DNA from 2 places in the Streptomyces sp. NPDC029152 genome. Region 1 is predicted to be linked to the other one. Evidence: riboswitches for the same ligand, from Rfam matches in the RefSeq annotation. Region 1 holds a riboswitch; the other holds the start of a gene.

Region 1 (10,690 bases):
CGTACGAGGAGGAGTTCGGGTGGGTGGTCGCCGCGCTGGAGGCCCGGACGGGCAGCTAATCTGACCTGCGTCAGTGGCGTGCGACAGCACGGCCGGAGCACGGATGAGGGGCTGATCGGTGGCGGACATCGAGGAAGCGCGCAAGCAGTTCGAGCGGATCGATACGGACGGTGACGGGTTCATCACCGCTGCCGAGTTCAAGACCGCGCTGGCCCAGGGCGGTGACTGGAACGTCACCGAGTCGGTGGCCGAGGCGATCATCGCCGGCCGCGACCTCAACGGCGACAAGATGCTGTCGTTCGACGAGTTCTGGGCGCACCTCAACAAGTAGGCGACGCCCGAGGGGGCGCCCGTCCGGACCTCCGGCGGGCGCCCCCTCGTCATGCCGCCCCCCGGGTGAATGCCGGGCGGCGCCGGAATAGCCCGCGGCGCCCGGAGGTTGCCGCCGATCACCGGCGCGGTGGACGCGCCGGACCCGTAGGACACGACCTCCGGAAGGCCAGGCGAGTCGGACCATGAAGATCGGCATCATCGGCGCGGGCAACATCGGCGGCAACCTCACCCGGCGGCTGACCGCCCTCGGGCACGACGTCTCCGTCGCCAACTCCCGCGGCCCGCACACCCTCACCGCGCTGGCCGAGGAGACCGGGGCGACCCCCGTACCGGTCGGGGAGGCGGCGCGCGGCGCGGAGATCGTGGTCGTCACGATCCCCCTCAGGGCGATCCCCGACCTGCCCTCCGGCGTCCTGGACGGGGCCGCCGACGACGTCGCGGTCATCGACACCGGCAACTACTACCCGCAGCGCGACGGCCGGATCGCCGGCATCGAGGACGAGGGCCTCACCGAGAGCCGCTGGACCGAACGTCACCTCGGCCACCCGGTGGTCAAGGCCTTCAACGGCACCTACGCCCAGGACATCCTGGACCGCCCGCGCCCGGCCGGCGACCCCGACCGCATGGCGCTCCCGGTGGCCGGCGACGACGAGGCGGCCAAGGCGAAGGTCCGGTCCCTGATCGACGAGCTCGGCTTCGACACCGTGGACGCCGGCGGCGTCGACGACTCCTGGCGCCAGCAGCCCGGCACCCCGGTGTACGGCCTGCGCGCGGGCGTGGACGACGTCACCGGGGCACTGGCTCAGGCGTCCCCGGAACGCCCCGCGGACTTCCGGGGCTGACGGCCCGCTCAGGCGCCCCGCGCCCACTCCTCCAGCGCGGTCCTGCTCGCGAAGTCGGCCACGTTCGTGTCGACCGGGTCGTCGGTGTACTGGTGGAAGCGCCACTCGGCCTCGATGCGCGGTTCGCCCGCCGTCACGTAGTCGGCGATCCAGAGGCCGTCGCCGGCGTACGAGGTGGTGTCGACCTCGAGCCAGAAATGACGGTTGCAGTACAGGATCACCCGGTTGTCGGGCCGCAGCTCCTTCAGCTTCCGGATGAAGCGGTCCTTCTCGGCGTTGCTCGCACGGGTGCCCTCGCCGGTCGTCTCCCAGTCGACGGCGAGGACGTCGCCCTTCCTCTCCGGGGCCTTGGACAGGAAGTACTCGGCCTGGGCGGTCAGGTTGCCCGGCCACAGGAAGTGGTAGAAGCCGACGACGAGCCCGGCGTCGCGCGCCCGGTCCGTCTGGGCCGCGAGTCTGGGACTCACGTACGAACGGCCCTCCGTCGCCTTGATGAAGACGAAGGAGAGGCCGTCCGTGTCGTAGCTGGAGGACTGGTAGGCGCTCACGTCGATGCCGCGCAGCATGAGGACTCCCTCGGATGCCGGTGGGGCTGAAGTTCCCCGGGGGCGGAGGTTGTGGTTATGCCCGGGATCGACGGCCGTACGCCGGGCGTGAAGGCGCTCGGCGTACGGTGCTGGTGCGCGCCGGTCGGATCAGGAGGCGGACGAGGCGACCGGGGCCGCCCGCGTGCCGTCGTGGTCCGCGGCGGTGGCCTCGCCCTCGTCCAGGGAGACGTCCTTGGTCTCCTTGCCGAGCAGCAGTGCGATCAGCGTCAGCACCGCCATCGCCGACAGGTAGACGCCGACCAGCCACGGCGAGCCGTCACCGGTCTCCCACAGCGCCACCGCGATGAACGGCGCGACGGCCGCCCCGAGGATCGAACTGACGTTGTACGAGATGCCCGAACCGGTGTAGCGCACGCTGGTCGGGAAGAGCTCGGGCAGCAGCGCGCCCATCGGGCCGAACGTCATGCCCATCAGCGTGAAGCCGAGCACGAGCCACAGCACCACGCCGAGCGTGCCCAGGTCGATCAGCGGCACCCAGACCAGGCCGAAGACCACGATCGCGGCGGTGATCCAGATCAGGGTGGTGCGCCGGCCGTACTTGTCGGCGAGCGGGCCGGAGACCAGGGTGAACGCGGCGAAGAACAGCACGCCGAAGATCATCATCAGGACGAAGGTGGTGTAGCTGTACCCGAGGCCGGGCACGGCGGCGTCCTCGGCGGTGCGTCCGTAGCTCAGCGAGAACGTGGTCATCAGGTAGAAGAGCACGTACGTCGCCAGCATGATGAAGGTGCCCAGGATCAGCTGCTTCCAGTGGCCCCGGACCACGGTGGCCAGCGGCAGCTTCCGCACCTTCCCGGTCTCCTGGGTCTTGGTGAACACGGCCGACTCCACGAGCCGCGAGCGCACCCACAGGCCGATGGCGACCATCACGGCGGAGAACAGGAACGGGATCCGCCAGCCCCAGCTGGTGAAGGCCTCGGAGGGCTGTGTGGGGTCGGCGCCGGCCGCGGACGGCAGCAGGGCCCCGATGATCAGGAACAGGCCGTTGCCGATGATGAAGCCGAGCGGGGCGCCCAGCTGCGGGAAGGTGCCGTACAGGGCGCGCTTGCCCTTGGGCGCGTTCTCGGTGGCGACCAGGGCGGCGCCGCTCCACTCGCCGCCGAGCGCGAAGCCCTGCGCGAGCCGCATCAGCACGAGCAGCGCGGTGGCGGCCCAGCCGGCCTGCGCGTAGGTGGGCAGCGCGCCGATGAGGAAGGTGGCGATGCCCATGGTGAGGAGCGAGATCACCAGCGTCTTCTTGCGGCCCAGCCGGTCGCCGAGGTGCCCGAAGAAGACGGCCCCGATCGGGCGGGCGACCATCGCGGCGCCGAAGACCGCGAAGGACGACAGCAGTGCCGTGGTCGGGTCGCTGTTCGGGAAGAAGAGCGCGGGGAAGACCAGTACGGCGGCGGTCGCGTAGATGTAGAAGTCGTAGAACTCGATCGTCGTGCCGATGAGGCTGGCGATGAGGACACGGGACCGCGGATTGACGGGTGCCTCGGCTGGACCGGTGGTGGATGCGGGCATGGCTCGGTCTTTCACGCGTGGAACATGTGTGTGAGCTGCAACGATCTCAGGACGTCTTGCCTGACGGAAAGTCCGTGCCACGATGTGAGACGCAGGGGCGCCCGGGGGAGCGGGCGGCCCGGCAGGGCCCGGCCCGCTCGGTCCGGGGAGGCCGAAGGGACCCGGGGCGGCGTTACAGCCCGGCGTGCCGCAGCAGGAGCGCCAGGTCGGCGTCCTTCACGCGGGTGATCCCTTGCGGGTGCCGGTTGGTCAGCATGTGCAGCGGGACGGGGTCGCGGTTCAGCCGGCGTGTCGCCGCTGGGCTGAGCGTCGCCCGGACGCGCCACGGCTGACGGGGGTTCCCGGCCGCCTCGAACGGCTCGTCCTCGATCTCGGCCACCGCGGCGACCTCCCGCACCGGACTGGCGAAGTAGATCCACAGGCGGTCGCCCGCGGCCATCCGCCGCCACCTGGACAGGCACCACTCCCGGCGGGGCTCGGTCTCGGCGAGTTCCAGCATGTGGCTCTTGGCGGACGATCCGCCGTCCGGGGTGGTCTCCGCGGGCTTGACGATGAACAGCCAGTCCACGCACGAACCTCCGCTCGTACCGTGCTTCCCCGCGCCGTGCCCGGCGCGGTCTCCTTCGTGCTGCCCCGTCCGGGGGCCGCCACACCGGGCCCCGCGCACCTTCCGCCGCCGCTTCCCGCGCCGCCGCCCGGTCACGGCCACGGGCCGGGCGGCCCTGGCGGGGCCGGACGAAGAGGCGCCGGCGGCCGGGAGGGGAGGCGCCGGCGGCCGGGAGGGGAGGCGCCGGCGGCCGGGAGGGGAGGTCTCCCGGCTCCTCGCACGGCGTCACGGCGCCGGCCGGGGCCCGCGGCCTCAGCACTCGATGATGTTGACCGCCAGTCCGCCCCGCGCCGTCTCCTTGTACTTCACCGACATGTCGGCGCCCGTCTCCTTCATGGTCTTGATGACCTTGTCGAGGGACACCTTGTGCGAGCCGTCGCCGCGCATCGCCATCCGGGCCGCCGTGACCGCCTTCACCGCGGCCATGCCGTTGCGCTCGATGCACGGGATCTGGACGAGGCCGCCCACGGGGTCGCAGGTGAGGCCCAGGTTGTGCTCCATGCCGATCTCGGCGGCGTTCTCGACCTGCTCGGGGCTGCCGCCCAGCACCTCGGCGAGCGCGCCCGCCGCCATGGAGCAGGCGGAGCCGACCTCGCCCTGGCAGCCGACCTCGGCGCCGGAGATGGAGGCGTTCTCCTTGAAGAGCATGCCGATCGCGCCGGCCGCCAGGAGGAAGCGGACCACGCCCTCCTCGTCGGCGCCGGGGACGAAGTTCACGTAGTAGTGCAGGACCGCCGGGATGATGCCCGCCGCCCCGTTCGTCGGCGCCGTGACGACCCGGCCGCCGGCCGCGTTCTCCTCGTTCACGGCCATCGCGTAGAGCGTGATCCACTCCATGGCGAGCGCCTGCGGGTCGCCCTCGGAGCGCAGCTTGCGCGCGGTGTTCGCGGCGCGGCGGCGGACCTTCAGGCCGCCCGGCAGGATGCCCTCCCGTGACATGCCGCGGTCCACGCACGCCCGCATCACGCGCCAGATCTCCAGCAGACCCTCGCGGATCTCCTCCTCCGAGCGCCACGCCCGCTCGTTCTCCAGCATCAGCGCGGAGATCGACAGGCCCGTCTCCCGGGTCAGGCGCAGCAGCTCGTCACCGGTGCGGAAGGGGTACTTCAGTACGGTGTCGTCGAGCTTGATGCGGTCCGCGCCCACCGCGTCCTCGTCCACGACGAAGCCGCCGCCGACCGAGTAGTACGTCTTCGAGAGCACCTCCGTGCCCGCCGCGTCGTACGCCCACAGCGTCATGCCGTTGGCGTGGTACGGGAGGGCCTTGCGGCGGTGCAGGACCATGTCGTCGTCGTAGGAGAAGGGGATCTCGCGCTCGCCGAGGAGGCGGATGCGGCTCGAGGCCCTGATCGTCTCGACGCGGTCGTCCGCCGTCTCCACGTCCACCGTGCGCGGCGAGGCGCCCTCCAGGCCGAGCAGCACCGCCTTGGGCGTGCCGTGGCCGTGGCCGGTGGCGCCGAGCGAGCCGTACAGCTCGGCCCGGACCGAGGCCACCGAGTCCAGCAGTTCCTCGTTGCGCAGGCGCCGGGCGAACATGCGCGCCGCGCGCATCGGGCCGACCGTGTGCGAGCTCGACGGGCCGATGCCGATCGAGAACAGGTCGAAGACCGAGATGGCCACGGGAACTCCTCAATACGGGGGTGGTGCAGGAGGGGGGTGGGGCGCCGGGCCCGCTTGTGGCCGGCCCGGCGCCCCTCGTGCGGTACTGCCGGTTACTTGTCCAGACCCGGGTACAGCGGGTGCTTGTCGGCCAGGGCCTTCACCCGGGCCTTGAGGGCCTCCGCGTCGTAGGACGGCTTCAGCGCCTCGGCGATCACGTCCGCGACCTCGGCGAAGTCCTCGGCCGTGAAGCCGCGGGTCGCCAGGGCCGGCGTGCCGATGCGCAGACCGGAGGTCACCATCGGCGGGCGCGGGTCGTTCGGGACGGCGTTGCGGTTGACGGTGATGCCGACCTCGTGGAGGCGGTCCTCGGCCTGCTGGCCGTCCAGCTCCGAGTCACGCAGGTCCACGAGGACCAGGTGGACGTCGGTGCCGCCGGTCAGGACGGAGACGCCCGCCGCCTTCGCGTCGTCCTTCACCAGGCGCTCGGCCAGGATCCGGGCGCCTTCCAGCGTACGACGCTGGCGCTCCTTGAAGTCCTCGCTCGCCGCGACCTTGAAGGCGACGGCCTTGGCGGCCACCACGTGCTCCAGCGGGCCGCCCTGCTGACCGGGGAAGACGGCGGAGTTGATCTTCTTGGCCAGCTCGGCCGTGGAGAGGATCACACCGCCGCGCGGGCCGCCCAGCGTCTTGTGGGTGGTGGTGGTCACCACGTGGGCGTGCGGAACCGGGTTCGGGTGCAGGCCCGCCGCGACCAGACCGGCGAAGTGCGCCATGTCGACCATCAGGTACGCGCCGACCTCGTCCGCGATCCGGCGGAACGCGGCGAAGTCGAGCTGCCGCGGGTAGGCCGACCAGCCGGCCACGATCAGCTTCGGCTTGTTCTCCTTGGCGAGGCGCTCCACCTCGGCCATGTCGACCTGGCCGTCGTCGCCCACGTGGTAGGCGACGACGTCGTAGAGCTTGCCGGAGAAGTTGATCTTCATGCCGTGGGTCAGGTGCCCGCCGTGGGCGAGGTTCAGACCCATGATCGTGTCGCCGGGCTTGAGCAGGGCGAACATCGCCGCCGCGTTGGCCTGGGCGCCCGAGTGCGGCTGCACGTTGGCGTGCTCGGCGCCGAAGAGCGCCTTGACCCGGTCGATGGCGATCTGCTCGACCACGTCGACGTGCTCGCAGCCGCCGTAGTAGCGGCGGCCGGGGTAGCCCTCGGCGTACTTGTTGGTGAGGACCGAGCCCTGCGCCTCCATGACCGCGACGGGCGCGAAGTTCTCGGAGGCGATCATCTCGAGGGTGGACTGCTGGCGGTGCAGCTCGGCGTCGACGGCGGCGGCGACGTCGGGGTCGAGCTCGTGCAGGGGGGTGTTCAGAAGCGACATGCGTCCGTGTCTCCTCAGGCGCCGGCGAATTCGGTGTACTCGTCGGCGGAGAGCAGGTCGCCCGGCTCCTCGCTGACGCGCACCTTGAACAGCCAGCCGCCCTCGAAGGGCGCGGTGTTCACCAGCGACGGGTCGCTGACGACGTCCTCGTTGACCTCGGTGACCTCGCCGGAGACGGGGGAGTACAGGTCGGAGACCGACTTGGTCGACTCCAGTTCGCCGCAGGTCTCGCCCGCGGACACGGTGGCGCCGACCTCGGGGAGCTGGACGAAGACGACGTCACCGAGCGCGTTGGCCGCGTGCTCCGTGATGCCGACCGTCGAGACGCCGTCCTCGGCGCCCGACAGCCACTCGTGCTCCTTGCTGTAGCGCAGCTGCTGGGGGTTGCTCATGGCCTGAATTCTCCTGTACGCGGGACAGTGCTGATGACGGGGGGACTGCTGGGACCACTGGTGGGCGGCGCGGGCCGGGCGGGGGCGACGAAGGGCCCCCGCGCGCCCGGTGTCTACTTCTGGCGCTTGTAGAAAGGCAGCGCCACGACCTCGTACGGCTCGTGGGTGCCCCGGATGTCCACGCCGACCCCGGCGGTGCCCGCGGCCGCGTGGGCGGCGTCGACGTACGCCATGGCGATCGGCTTGCCCAGCGTGGGGGAGGGGGCGCCGGAGGTGACCTCGCCGACCACCTCGCCGCCGGCGACGACCGCGTACCCGGCGCGCGGGACGCGGCGGCCCTCGGCGACCAGGCCGACCAGGACGCGGGGCGGGTTCGCCTCGGCCCGGGAAGCGGCCTGCTCGAGCGCCGCGCGGCCCACGAAGTCGCCCTCCTTCTCGAACTTCACCACCCGGCCGAGCCCGGCGTCGAAGGGCGTCAGCTCCGTCGTCAGCTCGTGCCCGTACAGCGGCATGCCCGCCTCCAGGCGGAGCGTGTCCCGGCAGGACAGGCCGCACGGGACCAGCCCTGCGCCCTCGCCCGCCTCGGTCAGCGCCTGCCACAGCCGGACGGCGTGCTCCGGCTTCACGAACAGCTCGAAGCCGTCCTCGCCGGTGTACCCGGTGCGCGCGATGAGCGCCGGGACGCCGGCGACCGTGCCGGGCAGGCCCGCGTAGTACTTCAGGCCGTCCAGGTCGGCGTCGGTGAGCGAGGCGAGGATGCCCGGGGACTCGGGGCCCTGCACGGCCAGCAGCGCGTAGGCGTCGCGGTCGTCGCGGACCTCGGCGTCGAAGCCGGCGGCCCGCTCGGTGAGCGCGTCCAGCACCACCTGGGCGTTGGAGGCGTTGGCGACCACCATGTACTCGGTCTCGCCCAGGCGGTAGACGATCAGGTCGTCCAGGATGCCGCCGTCCTCGCGGCAGATCATGGTGTAGCGGGCACGGCCCGGCTTCACGCTGCCGATGTTCCCGACCAGCGCGAAGTCCAGCAGGTCGGCGGCGCGCGGGCCGGTGACGGTGATCTCGCCCATGTGGGAGAGGTCGAAGAGACCGGCCCGGGTGCGCACCGCGACGTGCTCGTCGCGCTCGGAGCCGTAGCGCAGGGGCATGTCCCAGCCGGCGAAGTCGGTCATGGTCGCGCCCAGCGCGCGATGCGTGGCATCCAGCGCGGTACGGCGGAGTTCGGTACTGCTCATCGGTCGGTCGTCTCCCAGGACAGGACGGCACGGGCGAGGTCGGTCCTCCCCATCTGTCATCGGAACCTGAGAGGTTCGCCGTGACCACCGGAGTGCGGCGGTCAGGACTTGCACCTTGGGTGGGGCAGCCGTGGAGCGGCGGCCCGCTTTTCAGATGTGCCTCGCCCGCGCGGTAACGGTGCCTGAGAGATTCAAGGGAGGGACTTGCTCCTTCGGCGCCCCGGCGCGGCCGGGGACTCTCCCGCGCGGATTCAAACGGCCGGTATGCAGTTGGCGCCGCCATCATTGCACGCCGGGCCTGTTCGTGGCAGACCGTGATCTGTAACCGGCTCGTGGCAGTAAGCGCACGAAAACGCGAGACCGCCGCATTACCTTCTCTTTACACTCGACGGGGACGGGAACTCGTGAACCGCCCCAGGGGAGGACGATCACGGTGAACAGGACCACGGCTTGCGCAACGACCTCGGGCATCGCACTGCCGAAGCGGCCCGCCCCGGCCGGGGAGGCGCGTGCCGGACTGCCCGCACCCGTCGTCCGCGACCTGCGCGACCGCGACGGCCGCGGCCCGCGCGCCCTGCTCTTCGGGCCCCGCGACCTGGTGGTGGTCACCGGCCTGCCCGGCAGCGGCAAGTCCACCCTGATGCGGCGCACCGTGCGCGGCCTGCGCATCGACTCCCAGGACGCCCGCGACCGCTGGGACCGCCGCGTGCCGCGCCTCCTCCCCTACGCCCTCTACCGGCCCCTCGTGCGCCTCGCCCACTACGCCGGGCTGCGCCGCGCCCTGCGCTCCGGCCGGGGCGTCGTCGTGCACGACTGCGGCACGCAGACCTGGGTGCGCGGCTGGCTGGCCCGCGAGGCCCGCCGCCGCGGCGGCGCCCTGCACCTGCTGCTCCTCGACGTCGGCGCCGACGACGCCCTGGCCGGGCAGCGCGAGCGCGGCCGGGGCGTCTCGCGGTACGCCTTCCTGCGGCACCGCGCGGCGACCGCCCGGCTGCTGGCCTCCGTGACCGAGGGCAGCCTGCCGGCCGGCTGCGCCTCGGCGGTCGTCCTGGACCGGGCGGCGGCCGACGCGCTGCACCGGATCGCCTTCACGGGCTGAGGTGACGGTCCGTGGGCCGGTGGGGCCGAACGGGTTAGCCTTTTCAGCCACAGCAGCGGTACCCAGGCAGGCGGTAGGCAGATGGACTTCCCAGCGGACTTCCCGGCGGACCTCTCACCGGAGTTCCCGGCGCCGGCGCATCCCCACCCGCACGGCGGATGGCCCGGCAACGAACTGGAGGAGGTCCTGTCGGCCTCCCTCGGCGTGCCGGGCGCGGGCGGCCGGATCGTGGAGGTGCTCGGCCGCAGCTTCGTCTGGGTCCCGCTGCCCAACGGCGGCGGCCCGGACACCGGCCCCCTCGACCTGCCCACGATGGAGATCGACGGCCAGGCCCACGTGCCGGTGTTCAGCTCCGAGGAGCAGCTCCGCCGGGCCGCCGGCCCCCACATGGGGTACACCGTCGCCCCCGCCGTCGAGTTCGCCCGCGGCCTGCCCCCGCAGGTCGGCATCGCCGTGAACCCGGACGGCGTGGTCGGCGTCCCGCTGCCGCCGGCCGCCGTGGCCGAGCTGTGCCGGGCCGGACGCACCCCGCTGGACGGGGCCGCGTCCGGCGGCCGGGTCCGCCTGTTCGAACCCGACTGGCAGGACGACCCGGTCGACTTCCTGGCCGCGGCCCGCGCCGAGTTCACCGCCGTCGGCGTCGTCCGCACCGCCCGCCGCTGCCTGGCCGCCGTCGAGACCGCCGACCCGGTGATGTTCGTCGGCGTGGAGCTGTCCCACTGGGAGGGCGACGCCCGCGCGCTCCCGCTGGACGCCCTCGGCCGCGCCCTCGGCGCGGTCCCGGTCAGGTGGCCGGTCAACCTGGTCCTCCTGGAAGCGGTCCAGGACCCGGTCTGCGACTGGATGCGGTCACACGTACGCCCCTTCTACGACCGGGACGTGTGAACCCCGGACGGGGAGCGCCCCCGAAGCGGCGGGGATCGTGACACCTGCGGCTCCGCCGCGCGGGCGCGACCGGCCACGAGGCCCCCGCACCCGCCGGCGGACAACACCCCCCGGAACTCCGGAGCCACCGCCGCGGGGGGAGCCCTAAGCTGGGTCCACGACAGGAGACGGTTCTCGAAGGGTCGGTAAAAGGTGAGCGCGAGCGGTACCG
Region 2 (10,690 bases), on a different contig from region 1:
CTCCCTGGCCACCGGCCGGACCGAAGGCCTGTCGATCCGCAACAAGCTGCCCGGCGCGGTCACCCGGATCACGCTCGGCGAGGCCATGGCGGCCGTCCACGTCGCCGTGGACGACGCCGAACTCACCGCCGTGATCACGAGGGAAGCGGCCGAGGAACTGGGCCTCTTCGTGGGTTCCGACGTCGTCGCCCTGATCAAGTCGACCGAGGTCGCGCTCGCCACGACGCGGCAAGGGTGAAGGCCCCGCCCCGGACGGGGACGGGGCCTTCACCGCGGCCTGGTCAGTCCGCGTAGGCGTCCAGCGGCGGGCAGGAGCACACGAGGTTCCGGTCGCCGAAGGCCTGGTCGATGCGGCGCACCGGCGGCCAGTACTTGTCGGCCACCGACACTCCGGCCGGGAACACGGCCTCCTCGCGCGTGTACGCGTGGTCCCAGTCCCCGCCCAGGGCTCCGGCGGTGTGCGGAGCGCCCCGCAGCGGGTTGTCGTCCGCGGGCCAGGTGCCGGAGCCGACCTTGTCGATCTCCGCGCGGATGGCGATCATCGCGTCGCAGAACCGGTCCAGCTCGGCCAGGTCCTCGGACTCGGTCGGCTCGATCATCAGCGTGCCGGCCACCGGGAAGGACATCGTCGGCGCGTGGAAGCCGTAGTCGATCAGCCGCTTGGCGACGTCGTCCACGCTCACGCCGGTCGCCTTGGTCAGCGGGCGCAGGTCGATGATGCACTCGTGGGCGACCAGACCGCCCGGACCGGTGTACAGCACCGGGAAGTGCGGCTCGAGGCGCTTGGCGATGTAGTTGGCGGACAGCACGGCCACCTGGGTGGCGCGCTTGAGTCCCTCACCGCCCATCAGCCGGACGTACGACCAGGAGATCGGCAGGATGCCGGCCGAGCCCCAGGGCGCCGCCGAGATCGGTCCGACGCCCGTCTGCGGTCCGGCCGCGGGCTGGAGCGGGTGGTTGGGCAGGTACGGCGCCAGGTGCGACCGCACGGCCACCGGGCCGACGCCCGGACCGCCGCCGCCGTGCGGGATGCAGAACGTCTTGTGCAGGTTCAGGTGGGAGACGTCGCCGCCGAAGTGGCCGGGCTTGGCGAGGCCGACCAGGGCGTTGAGGTTGGCGCCGTCCACGTAGACCTGGCCGCCGGCGTCGTGCACCTGGGCGCAGATGTCGGCGACGTGCTCCTCGAACACGCCGTGCGTCGAGGGGTACGTGATCATCAGCACGGCCAGCTCGTCGCGGTGCTTCTCGATCTTGGCGCGCAGGTCCTCGACGTCGACCTCGCCGTCCTCGGCGGTCTTGACGACGACGACCTTCATGCCGGCCATGACCGCGCTCGCCGCGTTGGTGCCGTGCGCGGAGGACGGGATGAGGCAGACGGTGCGCTGGTCGTCGCCGTTGGCGCGGTGGTAGCCGCGGACGGCGAGCAGGCCGGCGAACTCGCCCTGCGAGCCCGCGTTGGGCTGCAGCGACACCTTGTCGTACCCGGTGACCTCGGCGAGCCGCTCCTCCAGCTCGCGGATGAGGGTCAGGTAGCCCTGCGCCTGCTCGGCGGGGGCGAAGGGGTGCAGCGCGCCGAACTCGGGCCAGGTGACCGGCTCCATCTCGGTGGTCGCGTTGAGCTTCATGGTGCAGGAGCCCAGCGGGATCATGCCGCGGTCGAGCGCGTAGTCGCGGTCGGCGAGACGGCGCAGGTAGCGCAGCATCGCGGTCTCGGAGCGGTGCGCGTGGAAGACCGGATGGGCCAGGAAGTCGTCGGTGCGCAGCAGCGCCTCGGGCAGCGTGTCCTCGGCGCTCGCGTCCAGCGCCTCGATGTCGCCCTCGACGCCGAACGCGTTCCACACGCCGCCGACCTGGGCGCGCGTGGTGGTCTCGTCGCAGGCGAACGACACGTGGTCGGCGTCGACGAGGCGCAGGTTGATGCCGTTCTCGCGGGCGGCGTGCACGATCTCGCCGGCCCGGCCCGGCACCCGCGCGGTGACCGTGTCGAAGTAGGCGGCGTGCACGATCTCGACGCCGCCGGCCGCGAGGCCCGCGGCGGTGACCGAGGCGTACCGGTGGGTGCGGCGCGCGATGGCCCGCAGCCCGTCCGGCCCGTGGTACACGGCGTACATGCCGGCCATGACGGCGAGCAGCACCTGGGCGGTGCAGATGTTGCTGGTCGCCTTCTCCCGGCGGATGTGCTGCTCGCGGGTCTGCAGGGCGAGGCGGTAGGCCTTGTTGCCGTCGGCGTCCACGGAGACGCCCACGAGGCGGCCGGGCAGGCTGCGCGCGAACTTCTCGTGCACGGCCATGTAGCCGGCGTGCGGCCCGCCGAAGCCCATCGGCACACCGAAGCGCTGGGTGGTGCCCACGGCGATGTCCGCGCCCAGCTCGCCGGGCGAGGTGAGCAGCGTGAGGGCGAGCAGGTCGGCGGCGACGGTGACGAGCGCGCCGCGTTCGTGCGCCTGGTCGATGACCGGCTTGATGTCGCGGACGGCACCGGAGGCGCCCGGGTACTGGATCAGGACGCCGTTGATCTCCCGCTCGGCGACCTCGGCCGGGATGCCGTCGCTCAGGTTGGCCACGACGACCTCGACGCCGGTCGGCTCGGCGCGGGTCTGGATCACGGCGATGGTCTGCGGCAGCGCGTCCGCGTCGACCAGGAACAGGCCCTTCTTGTTCTTGCCCATGCGCCGGGACAGGGCCATCGCCTCGGCGGCGGCGGTGCCCTCGTCGAGCAGCGAGGCGCCGGAGGTCGGCAGACCGGTCAGGTCGGCGACCATGGTCTGGAAGTTCAGCAGGGCCTCCAGGCGGCCCTGGGAGATCTCCGGCTGGTACGGCGTGTACGCGGTGTACCAGGCCGGGTTCTCCATGACGTTGCGCAGGATGACCGGCGGGGTGAAGGTGCCGTAGTAGCCAAGGCCGATCATGGAGTCGAGGACCTGGTTGCGGTCGGCCAGCGAACGCAGCTCGGCCAGCACCTCGGCCTCGGAGCGGGCGCCCGGCAGGTCCAGCGCGTCGGCGTTCTTGATCACATCCGGCACCGCGGCGGCCGTCAACTCGTCGAGCGAGCCGTAGCCGACCTGCGCGAGCATCTTGGCCTGGGCCTCGTGGTCGGGGCCGATGTGGCGCTGCTCGAAGGGTGCTGCCTGTTCGAGCTCGGAGAGCGGAGTGCGAGGGGCGGTCATTGCGGAGGCCTCCTGGTCTGACGACCTTCGAGGGGCACCACGGCGCGGGTGCCCGGACGGCCTCCCCCTCTGTCATCTCGACCTGAGAGCTTCACCGGGCCGCCCGAGGGCTGCCGGCTTTCACCGTCGGTGAGGGCGGAAGCCGTCGGCACCCGCCCTGCTTTCCAGAGTGACCTCGTCCGTGCGGTACGTGTGCCTGAGAGATTCCGGGGAGGATTTGCTCCTTCGGCGCCTCCGATGATGCCTGGAGGACTCTCCCGCACGGGGTCAGCAGCCGTCTGCCAGCCTACCAGCGAGGGGAACGCACGGACCTTCGAGTGGCCACTCTCCCCAATGTGCCCTTTTGTAGTACTGGTGGATGATTCGCCGGATGGTTTGCGACCGGAGTGCGACCAAGTGGAGGGCCCGTGCGTACCGACATCGATCCGCGCAGTCTGATAGGACGCAAGGCGTTCGACCGCAACGGAGCCAGGATCGGCACCGTCGACGAGGTCTACCTCGACGACGCCACCGGCGTCCCCGAGTGGGCGGCCATCCGCACCGGCCTCTTCAGCAGGGACGCCTTCGTGCCCCTGGAGCCCAGCGAACTGGTCGACGGCGCCCTGCGCGTGCCCTTCGACCGGACCCTGATCAAGGAGGCCCCCGACTTCGGCGTCGGCCGCCACCTCTCGCCGGAACAGGAACTCCAGCTCTACCACCACTACGGCCTCGACGTGGCCGCCGCTCCCCCGCTCCCGGACCACGACTTCGGCAAGCTGGCGGGCACGGGCAACGAGGAGAACTGAGGCCCCGCCTCCCGGTGAACGGCTCACGGGGCCGCCCTCGCACCCCTCTGCTCGGCGGCCTCGGCGGCCGGAGGGTGTGCGGCTCCCTCTCCGGCGGAGGCCGTCACCCCGCCCTCCCCGGGGTCTCGCGGCGCGGACACCACCAGCGGCAGCGGCTCGGCCGGCGCCAGCCGCGGATCGTCGACGGAGAAGGTCCGTACCCGGCCGGGCCCGGAGTACGGCGTCTCGAAGCGCACCGTGACCCGTCCCAGGCCGCTGCCCTGCACCCATCCGTGCCCGAGCTCCGTGTGCCGTACGTCGTGCCCCGAGGGCCATCGGCGCTCGGCCGGCGCCTGCCGGTGCTCCTCGGCGGGCCCGTCGTCCGGCTCCTCCGGGAGCTCCTCGGCCCGCTCCCCCGCCGCCTGCGCGAACAGGTCCTCCTGCGTGTAGTCGGCGAGCCCGCTGACGCCGACCCCCAGCAGCCGCACACCGCCCGTGGTGTCCACCGAGTCCAGCAGCCGGGCCGCCGCCTCCCGCACCACCGCCGGGTCGTCCGTGGGCCCGCGCAGGGTCTCCGAGCGCGTCAGCGTGGAGAAGTCGTACCGCCGCACCTTGAGCACGATGGTCCGGCCGGACAGCCCGGCCGTGCGCAGCCGCCGCACGCACCGGTCGGCGAGCCGTGCCACCTCCACACCGACCCGCAGGCGGTCGTGGATGTCCACGTCGTACGTGTCCTCGACCGACACCGACTTGGTCTCCCGCTCGGACACCACGGGACGGTCGTCACGCGCCAGCGCCATCGCGTACAGGGCGTGCCCGTGGGCCTTGCCGAGCAGCCGCACCAGCTCGTCCTCGCCCGCCTCGGCGAGCTCCTCGACCGTCGTGATCCCGGCCCTCCGCAGATGGTCACCCGTCGCCGGTCCCACCCCGGGGAGGATCCGGACGGACTTCGGGCCGAGCATGGCCCGCTCGGTCCCGGGATCGATGAGCACCAGCCCGTCCGGCTTGGCCTCCTCCGAGGCGATCTTGGCGAGCATCTTGGAGGCGGCCAGACCGACGGAACCGGTGAGGCCGGTGACGGCCCGGATGTCCGCGCGCAGCTTCGCCCCGGCCAGTCGCGCCGACGCCGCGTCCCAGGCCGCGCCACCGGCCTCCAGGTCCACGAACGCCTCGTCCAGGCTCAGCGGCTCGACCAACGGCGACAGGGCCCGCAGCAGCCGCATCACCTGCCCGCTGATCGACCGGTACAGCTCGAAGCGCGGGACGAGATAGGCGGCGTGGGGAGCGAGCCGCCGGGCCTGGCCCATGGGCATCGCCGAGCGGACGCCGAAGACCCGCGCCTCGTAGGAGGCCGTGGCGACCACTCCCCGCGGCCCGAGCCCGCCGACGACGACGGCCTTCCCGCGCAGGCTCGGCTTGGATGCCTGCTCCACCGAGGCGAAGAAGGCGTCCATGTCGAGATGCAGGATCGTGGGCGCGGTTCTCACGTCTTTGATGCTGCCCTACGCCACTGACAACGCCCCGCCCGCCGCGGTGTTCAGACCGCCCGGTTGCGGCGCCGCGCCAGTTCGTCCGCGGGGTTGGGCCCGACCAGGGTCTCCCCCGTGTCGATCCGCTCCCCGTGCAACTGGGACAACGCGCTCTCCACGTCCCGCCACACCACGCCGACGGCGATCCCGAAGATGCCCTGACCGCCCTGGAGCAGGGCGTGCACCTCGTCGGGCGAGGTGCATTCGTGGACCGTGGCGCCGTCGCTCATCAGCGTCATGCGCTCCAGGTCACGAAAGCCCCGTTCCCTGAGGTGCTGGACGGCGGTGCGGATGTTCTGCAGCGACACCCCGGTGTCGAGGAACCGCTTGACGATCTTCAGCACGACGACGTCGCGGAAGCTGTAGAGGCGCTGGGTGCCGGACCCGTGGGCGGGCCGCACGCTGGGCTCGACGAGGCCCGTACGGGCCCAGTAGTCGAGCTGCCGGTAGGTGATGCCTGCGGCGGCGCAGGCCGTCGGCCCGCGGTAGCCGATCTGCTCGGACGCCATGGACGTCGCCCCTCCGCTGCTCGGCACGGCCGCCGGCCGCTGCGGAGCGTGATCGGCCGCGCTGCCGTGCTGGGGATACCCCCCGCTCGAGCGGAGCCGAGGGCTCGGGGAAGAGTACGAGCCACCCACCCCGAGGCCGCGCCCGGGGCCACCCCCAGCCGTACCGTCGCCGCTCATTCTCACGCCGACCTCCGTCCTTGACCTGCCTCCTCGACGGTAGGCAGTCACCAAGGGTGCGTCAACGATCGCCACACTCGGCACGCCGGGTGATAATCACCCTAAGAGTGGTTTCGCGTACCCCGTCACGGGGAAAAGGTAGCCGAATGTGTCCGGAAGGGGCCGTACGACGCTGTCGTGCCGTCGCCGGCCCGTGTGCGTGACTACTGGTTGCTGGTGCCGAAGTCCTCCGGCGAGATCTGGTCGAGGAACTCGCGGAACTTCTCCACCTCGTCCTCCTGCTCGTCCGGGATGGCGATGCCGGCGTCGTCGAGCACCGTGTCGCTGCCGTAGATCGGCGTCCCGGTGCGCAGCGCGAGCGCTATGGCGTCGGACGGCCGGGCGCTCACCTCGACGCCGCTGGCGAAGACCAGCTCGGCGTAGAAGACCCCCTCACGCAGGTCCGTGATGCGTACTTCCGTGAGCTCCTGGCCGACGGCCTCCAGCACGTCCTTGAACAGGTCGTGGGTCAGCGGCCGCGCGGGGGCCATGCCCTGCTGGGCGAAGGCGATCGCCGTCGCCTCCCCCGGCCCGATCCAGATGGGGAGGTAGCGGTCGCCTCCCACTTCGCGCAGCAGCACGATCGGTTGGTTGGAGGGCATCTCGACCCGGACACCTACGACATCGAGCTCGTTCACACAGCAACCCTAGGCCGTGCCCGGGACGTTTGGGTAGTCGGGCCAGGAACAGGTGGGCGATCCGGGTGCCCGGCGACGCTCCGTTTCAGGGCAGCCGCACCCCGAGAGCCGTCTGCACCAGTGCCGCGTGCAGCTTCACCGCCAGCCCGGCCAGCTCCTTGGTACGGGCCTCGGCATGCGCCCTGGTCTGCGGGTTGCGGTGCCGCCTGAGCGGAGCCACCACCTGGTCCACCAGCCCGGCCTCCCGGTCGGCGGCGGCCTTCATCAGCCGCAGGTGCCGTGGCTCGATCCCGAACCGGCCCAGCTGGACCACGAGCGAGGCCACGGTGACCGCCTCGGCGTCGTACGCCCCGTCGGCCAGTGGAGCGACGAGCCCGTACGACTCCCACTCCGCCAGCTCCTGCTCCCCGATACCGGCGGCGGCGAGCAGCTCGTCCCGTCCGATCCGGGCCGCCGTGGGTCCCTCGTCGGGCTCCGGCACGGCTTCCCCGTCCCGCTGCCGGCCCAGGGCCGGCAGCCGCACCGCCTCACCGCGCTCCATGGCGTCCAGATGCTCGCGGATCACCTTGAGCGGCAGGTAGTGGTCCCTCTGCATGCGCAGGACATGGCCGAGGCGCTCGACGTCGTTCGCACTGAACTTGCGGTACCCCGCAGGGGTACGCTGCGGCTCGACCAGCCCCTCCGACTCCAGGAAGCGGATCTTGGAGATGGTGATGTCGGGGAACTCGTCGCGCAGCGTGTTCAGCACCGAGCCGATACTCATCAGCCCGCTGTCCGGGGCGGCGGCGCCGGGCACGGCACCGCCGCTCGGTGTTCGAAGCATGGACCTTCCCTGGGTCTCCCCCGGAACAAGTCCGGGTTCGGTCAGTAGCCCCGCTGGCTCGCGTAGAAGACCAGCCGGTACTTGCCGATCTGCACCTCGTCGCCGTTCGACAGCGCGACCTGGTCGATCCGCTCGCGGTTGACGTACGTGCCGTTCAGGCTGCCGACGTCGGCGACCGTGAACGAGCCGTCCGGACCGCGGCGGAACTCCACGTGCCGGCGCGAGACCGTCACGTCGTCCAGGAAGATGTCGCTCTGCGGATGGCGCCCGGCCGTGGTCAGCTCGCCGTCCAGCAGGAAGCGGCTGCCGGAGTTCGGGCCACGGCGCACGACCAGGAGCGCCGAGCCCAGGGGCAGCGCGTCCACGGCAGCCTGCGCCTCGGGAGAGAGCGCCGGCACCGCCGTCTGACCGGTCATTTCGGCGTCGTACGCCTCCAGGCCGGAGATGGAGATCGTCGAGGTCGTCTCGGACGCACGCTCCGGAACCGCCCCGGGGCGCAGCGGGGCGCCGCAGTTGGAGCAGAAGCGGCTGTTCTCCGCGTTGCGGTTACCGCACCTCGTGCAGACCAGGGCCGACATGGACGGATCCTCCTGCCGCGGCTGCCCCGCCGGGGCATTCGACGCGTACGGGCCGGGGGAAAACCCTCCACCCGCACCTGAGGTTGACGGTTGTCCGAAACCTATGTCGCCGGACTGCGCAGGGTCAACAGACGGCGCGCCCTGACCACCGGAAATGCCACCGCCCGGACCAGCCACCTGGTCCCGGAACATCGGGCGCGGACCCTCTGCGTCAGGCTGTGCGCGATGGCGGGCGGTCGCGTTGTCGCTGCCCTCTCGCGCGCTCTTGCCGAACAATTTCGCAAACAACTTCACGGGCGATTCCCCTTGACCGAAACAGACCCGCCCGTGGGGCAGGACGAACCCTGACTGAACGTACTGGCCGACCCGGACACCTTCACAACGTCCGTTTCCACCAGACAGTTTCCACCACGCACCACCCAAACGGTGCGCCGACCCCCCGCAACCTCATGCCCTCGCCGCATACCCCCCATGCACCGCCGGTTCACCGCGAGGACGACCGAGCGTAGTCAGGCCGCTTCGTCGCTCGCAAGGCGTCCACGACGATCTTGCTCGACCGCTCAACAGTAACGGTGGCCTGTTCCTTCTCCAGAGTCTGCACCACGCCTCCAGGGATGTTGAGCGCCGGTTCCAGGTCCTGCGGCTTGCCGATGACCTGGAAACGATAGGGCGCGTTGATCTTGTTCCCGTCGACGCTCACGCTCTCGTCGGCATCGGCGAGGTAGGTGCCCGCGACGATCCGGACCCCGTTCACCTGGATCGCCTCCGCTCCCGCCGCGCGCAGTTCCTGGACCGCGTCGAGCAGCATGTCCGCCTCGACCGCTCCCTTCGTGTCCTCGATGGTCACCGTGATGCCGGGCCCCTGCGCGGCCACCGTGCCCGCCAGGATGCCGAGTTGCCGCTCCTTCTCCAGCGTCTGCTTGCGGGCCTCCTCGGCCTGGTCCGAGCTGTTCTCCAGCTCGTCGCGCTGCTTCTCGAGGCCCTGCTTCTCGTCTTCAAGACGCTGAGTCCGGTCGTCCAGTTCATCGAGGATGCGTACGAGATCCTCCTGCCGGGCGCCGCGCAGCGCACTGTCGCTGTCGCTGTTCGACGCGACCTGGACCGCGAGGCCGAATCCCAGGCCGAACAACAGCAGCGCGACGATCAGTTGGGCCCGGGTGACGCGTGGTGGCCACAGCCCCTTCACCAGCCGCTGCCGGCCGGTGAGCCCGGGCCGCGGCCGCGTCCCGTCCTCCTGCGGGGCGCCTCCGGCGGGCGGGCCGGCGGCCGGCACCTCCTCGGGCAGTTCCCTGCGCAGCCTGTGCGCGGGCTGTTCGTCGTGATCGCTCATCGGCCTCACGCCCGGAACACGTGCCGACGGATCGCCGCGGCGTTGGAGAAGATGCGGATGCCGAGGACGACCACGACACCGGTGGACAGCTGGGCACCCACACCCAGCTTGTCGCCCAGGAACACGATCAGCGCGGCCACGACCACGTTCGACAGGAACGACACCACGAAGACCTTGTCGTCGAAGATGCCGTCGAGCATGGCCCGCAGACCGCCGAAGACGGCGTCGAGCGCCGCCACGACGGCGATCGGCAGATAAGGCTCGACGGCCGCCGGCACCTCGGGCCGGACCAAGAGGCCGGCCACGACTCCCACGACGAGGCCCAGTACGGCGATCACGATGTGCCCTTCTCGGATATCGGTTGTGCTGTACGTACGATCACGCTCGGTGCGGCCGGAAGCCGGAGCCCGTCCTCCGTGGAGAGGGCCGTCCGGATGCCGTAGCTCTCCTGGAGGGCATGCAGGTAAAGCCCGTCCGCGCTGTCCTGGAACCTGCTGCTGAGCTGCTTGCCGTCCCCCACCGCGAGCACCGTGTACGGCGGCACGAGCGGTCTGTTGTCGACCAGTATCGCGTCCCCCGCGGCACGGATGGCCGACAGCGCGGTCAGCCGCTGTCCGTTGATGGAGATGGCCTCGGCCCCCGACTCCCACAGCCCGTTGACCACGCGCTGCATGTCCCGGTCGCGCACCCGGCCGGTGTCGGAGAATCCGGAGGTGCCGCGCGGCCGACCGTCGACGCCTGCGCCGACCTCCTTGGCGTCGTCCACCACGAGCTTCACGCCGGGACCGTGCACTTCGACCGCGCCGGCCAGGACGCCCACCAGGTCGGTCCGCTCGCCGTCGCCGCTCTTCGCCAGCACCTCGCGCTGCCGCGCGCTCACCTCGTCGCGCAGCTCGTCGACGTTCTTCTCGAGCTCGTCGGCCGCAGAGGTCTCCTCCTCGATGCGGTCGATCAGCTCCTCCCGCTCCTTGGCGACGACGGGGGCCGCGACGCGTGCCTGCGCCGCTCCGACCGTGACCACCAGGGCGGCGAGCACGAGCCCTGCCGCCAGGGCGAGCTTGGCGCGGAGTGTGCGGGGCATGCCGCCGGCGCCCTCGGCCTTCTTCCGCGCGGCGGCTTCGGCGTATCCGTCGTCG

Evidence for each region. Region 1 has a riboswitch for glycine ahead of gcvT (glycine cleavage system aminomethyltransferase GcvT). Riboswitches for the same ligand answer to the same signal wherever they lie in the genome.
Region 2: it holds a riboswitch for glycine, as region 1 does, so the genes downstream of both, gcvP (aminomethyl-transferring glycine dehydrogenase) here and gcvT (glycine cleavage system aminomethyltransferase GcvT) in region 1, are expected to answer to the same signal.

Annotation. Positions count from the first base shown of each region.
Region 1 is NZ_JBVHWR010000021.1:29,312-40,001, forward strand. Features, by position in the region: gene ACZ4V6_RS31090 (helix-turn-helix domain-containing protein) at 1-59, shown strand, start outside; gene ACZ4V6_RS31095 (EF-hand domain-containing protein) at 119-331, shown strand; partial or broken gene ACZ4V6_RS31100 (NADPH-dependent F420 reductase) at 489-1,175, shown strand; gene ACZ4V6_RS31105 (glycoside hydrolase family 25 protein) at 1,184-1,741, opposite strand; gene ACZ4V6_RS31110 (MFS transporter) at 1,871-3,289, opposite strand; gene ACZ4V6_RS31115 (hypothetical protein) at 3,462-3,857, opposite strand; gene ACZ4V6_RS31120 (L-serine ammonia-lyase) at 4,149-5,516, opposite strand; gene glyA (serine hydroxymethyltransferase) at 5,609-6,871, opposite strand; gene gcvH (glycine cleavage system protein GcvH) at 6,886-7,263, opposite strand; gene gcvT (glycine cleavage system aminomethyltransferase GcvT) at 7,377-8,495, opposite strand; glycine riboswitch at 8,539-8,655, opposite strand; glycine riboswitch at 8,656-8,749, opposite strand; gene ACZ4V6_RS31140 (AAA family ATPase) at 8,929-9,594, shown strand; gene ACZ4V6_RS31145 (enhanced serine sensitivity protein SseB) at 9,676-10,479, shown strand; gene ACZ4V6_RS31150 (enhanced serine sensitivity protein SseB C-terminal domain-containing protein) at 10,672-10,690, shown strand, end outside.
Region 2 is NZ_JBVHWR010000004.1:575,813-586,502, forward strand. Features, by position in the region: gene ACZ4V6_RS12135 (TOBE domain-containing protein) at 1-238, shown strand, start outside; gene gcvP (aminomethyl-transferring glycine dehydrogenase) at 282-3,167, opposite strand; glycine riboswitch at 3,342-3,437, opposite strand; gene ACZ4V6_RS12145 (PRC-barrel domain-containing protein) at 3,575-3,952, shown strand; partial or broken gene ACZ4V6_RS12150 (DNA polymerase IV) at 3,868-5,418, opposite strand; gene ACZ4V6_RS12155 (MerR family transcriptional regulator) at 5,469-6,152, opposite strand; gene ACZ4V6_RS12160 (bifunctional nuclease family protein) at 6,350-6,823, opposite strand; gene ftsR (transcriptional regulator FtsR) at 6,909-7,646, opposite strand; gene ACZ4V6_RS12170 (FHA domain-containing protein) at 7,688-8,647, opposite strand; gene ACZ4V6_RS12175 (DUF881 domain-containing protein) at 8,709-9,554, opposite strand; gene ACZ4V6_RS12180 (small basic family protein) at 9,560-9,892, opposite strand; gene ACZ4V6_RS12185 (DUF881 domain-containing protein) at 9,889-10,690, opposite strand, start outside.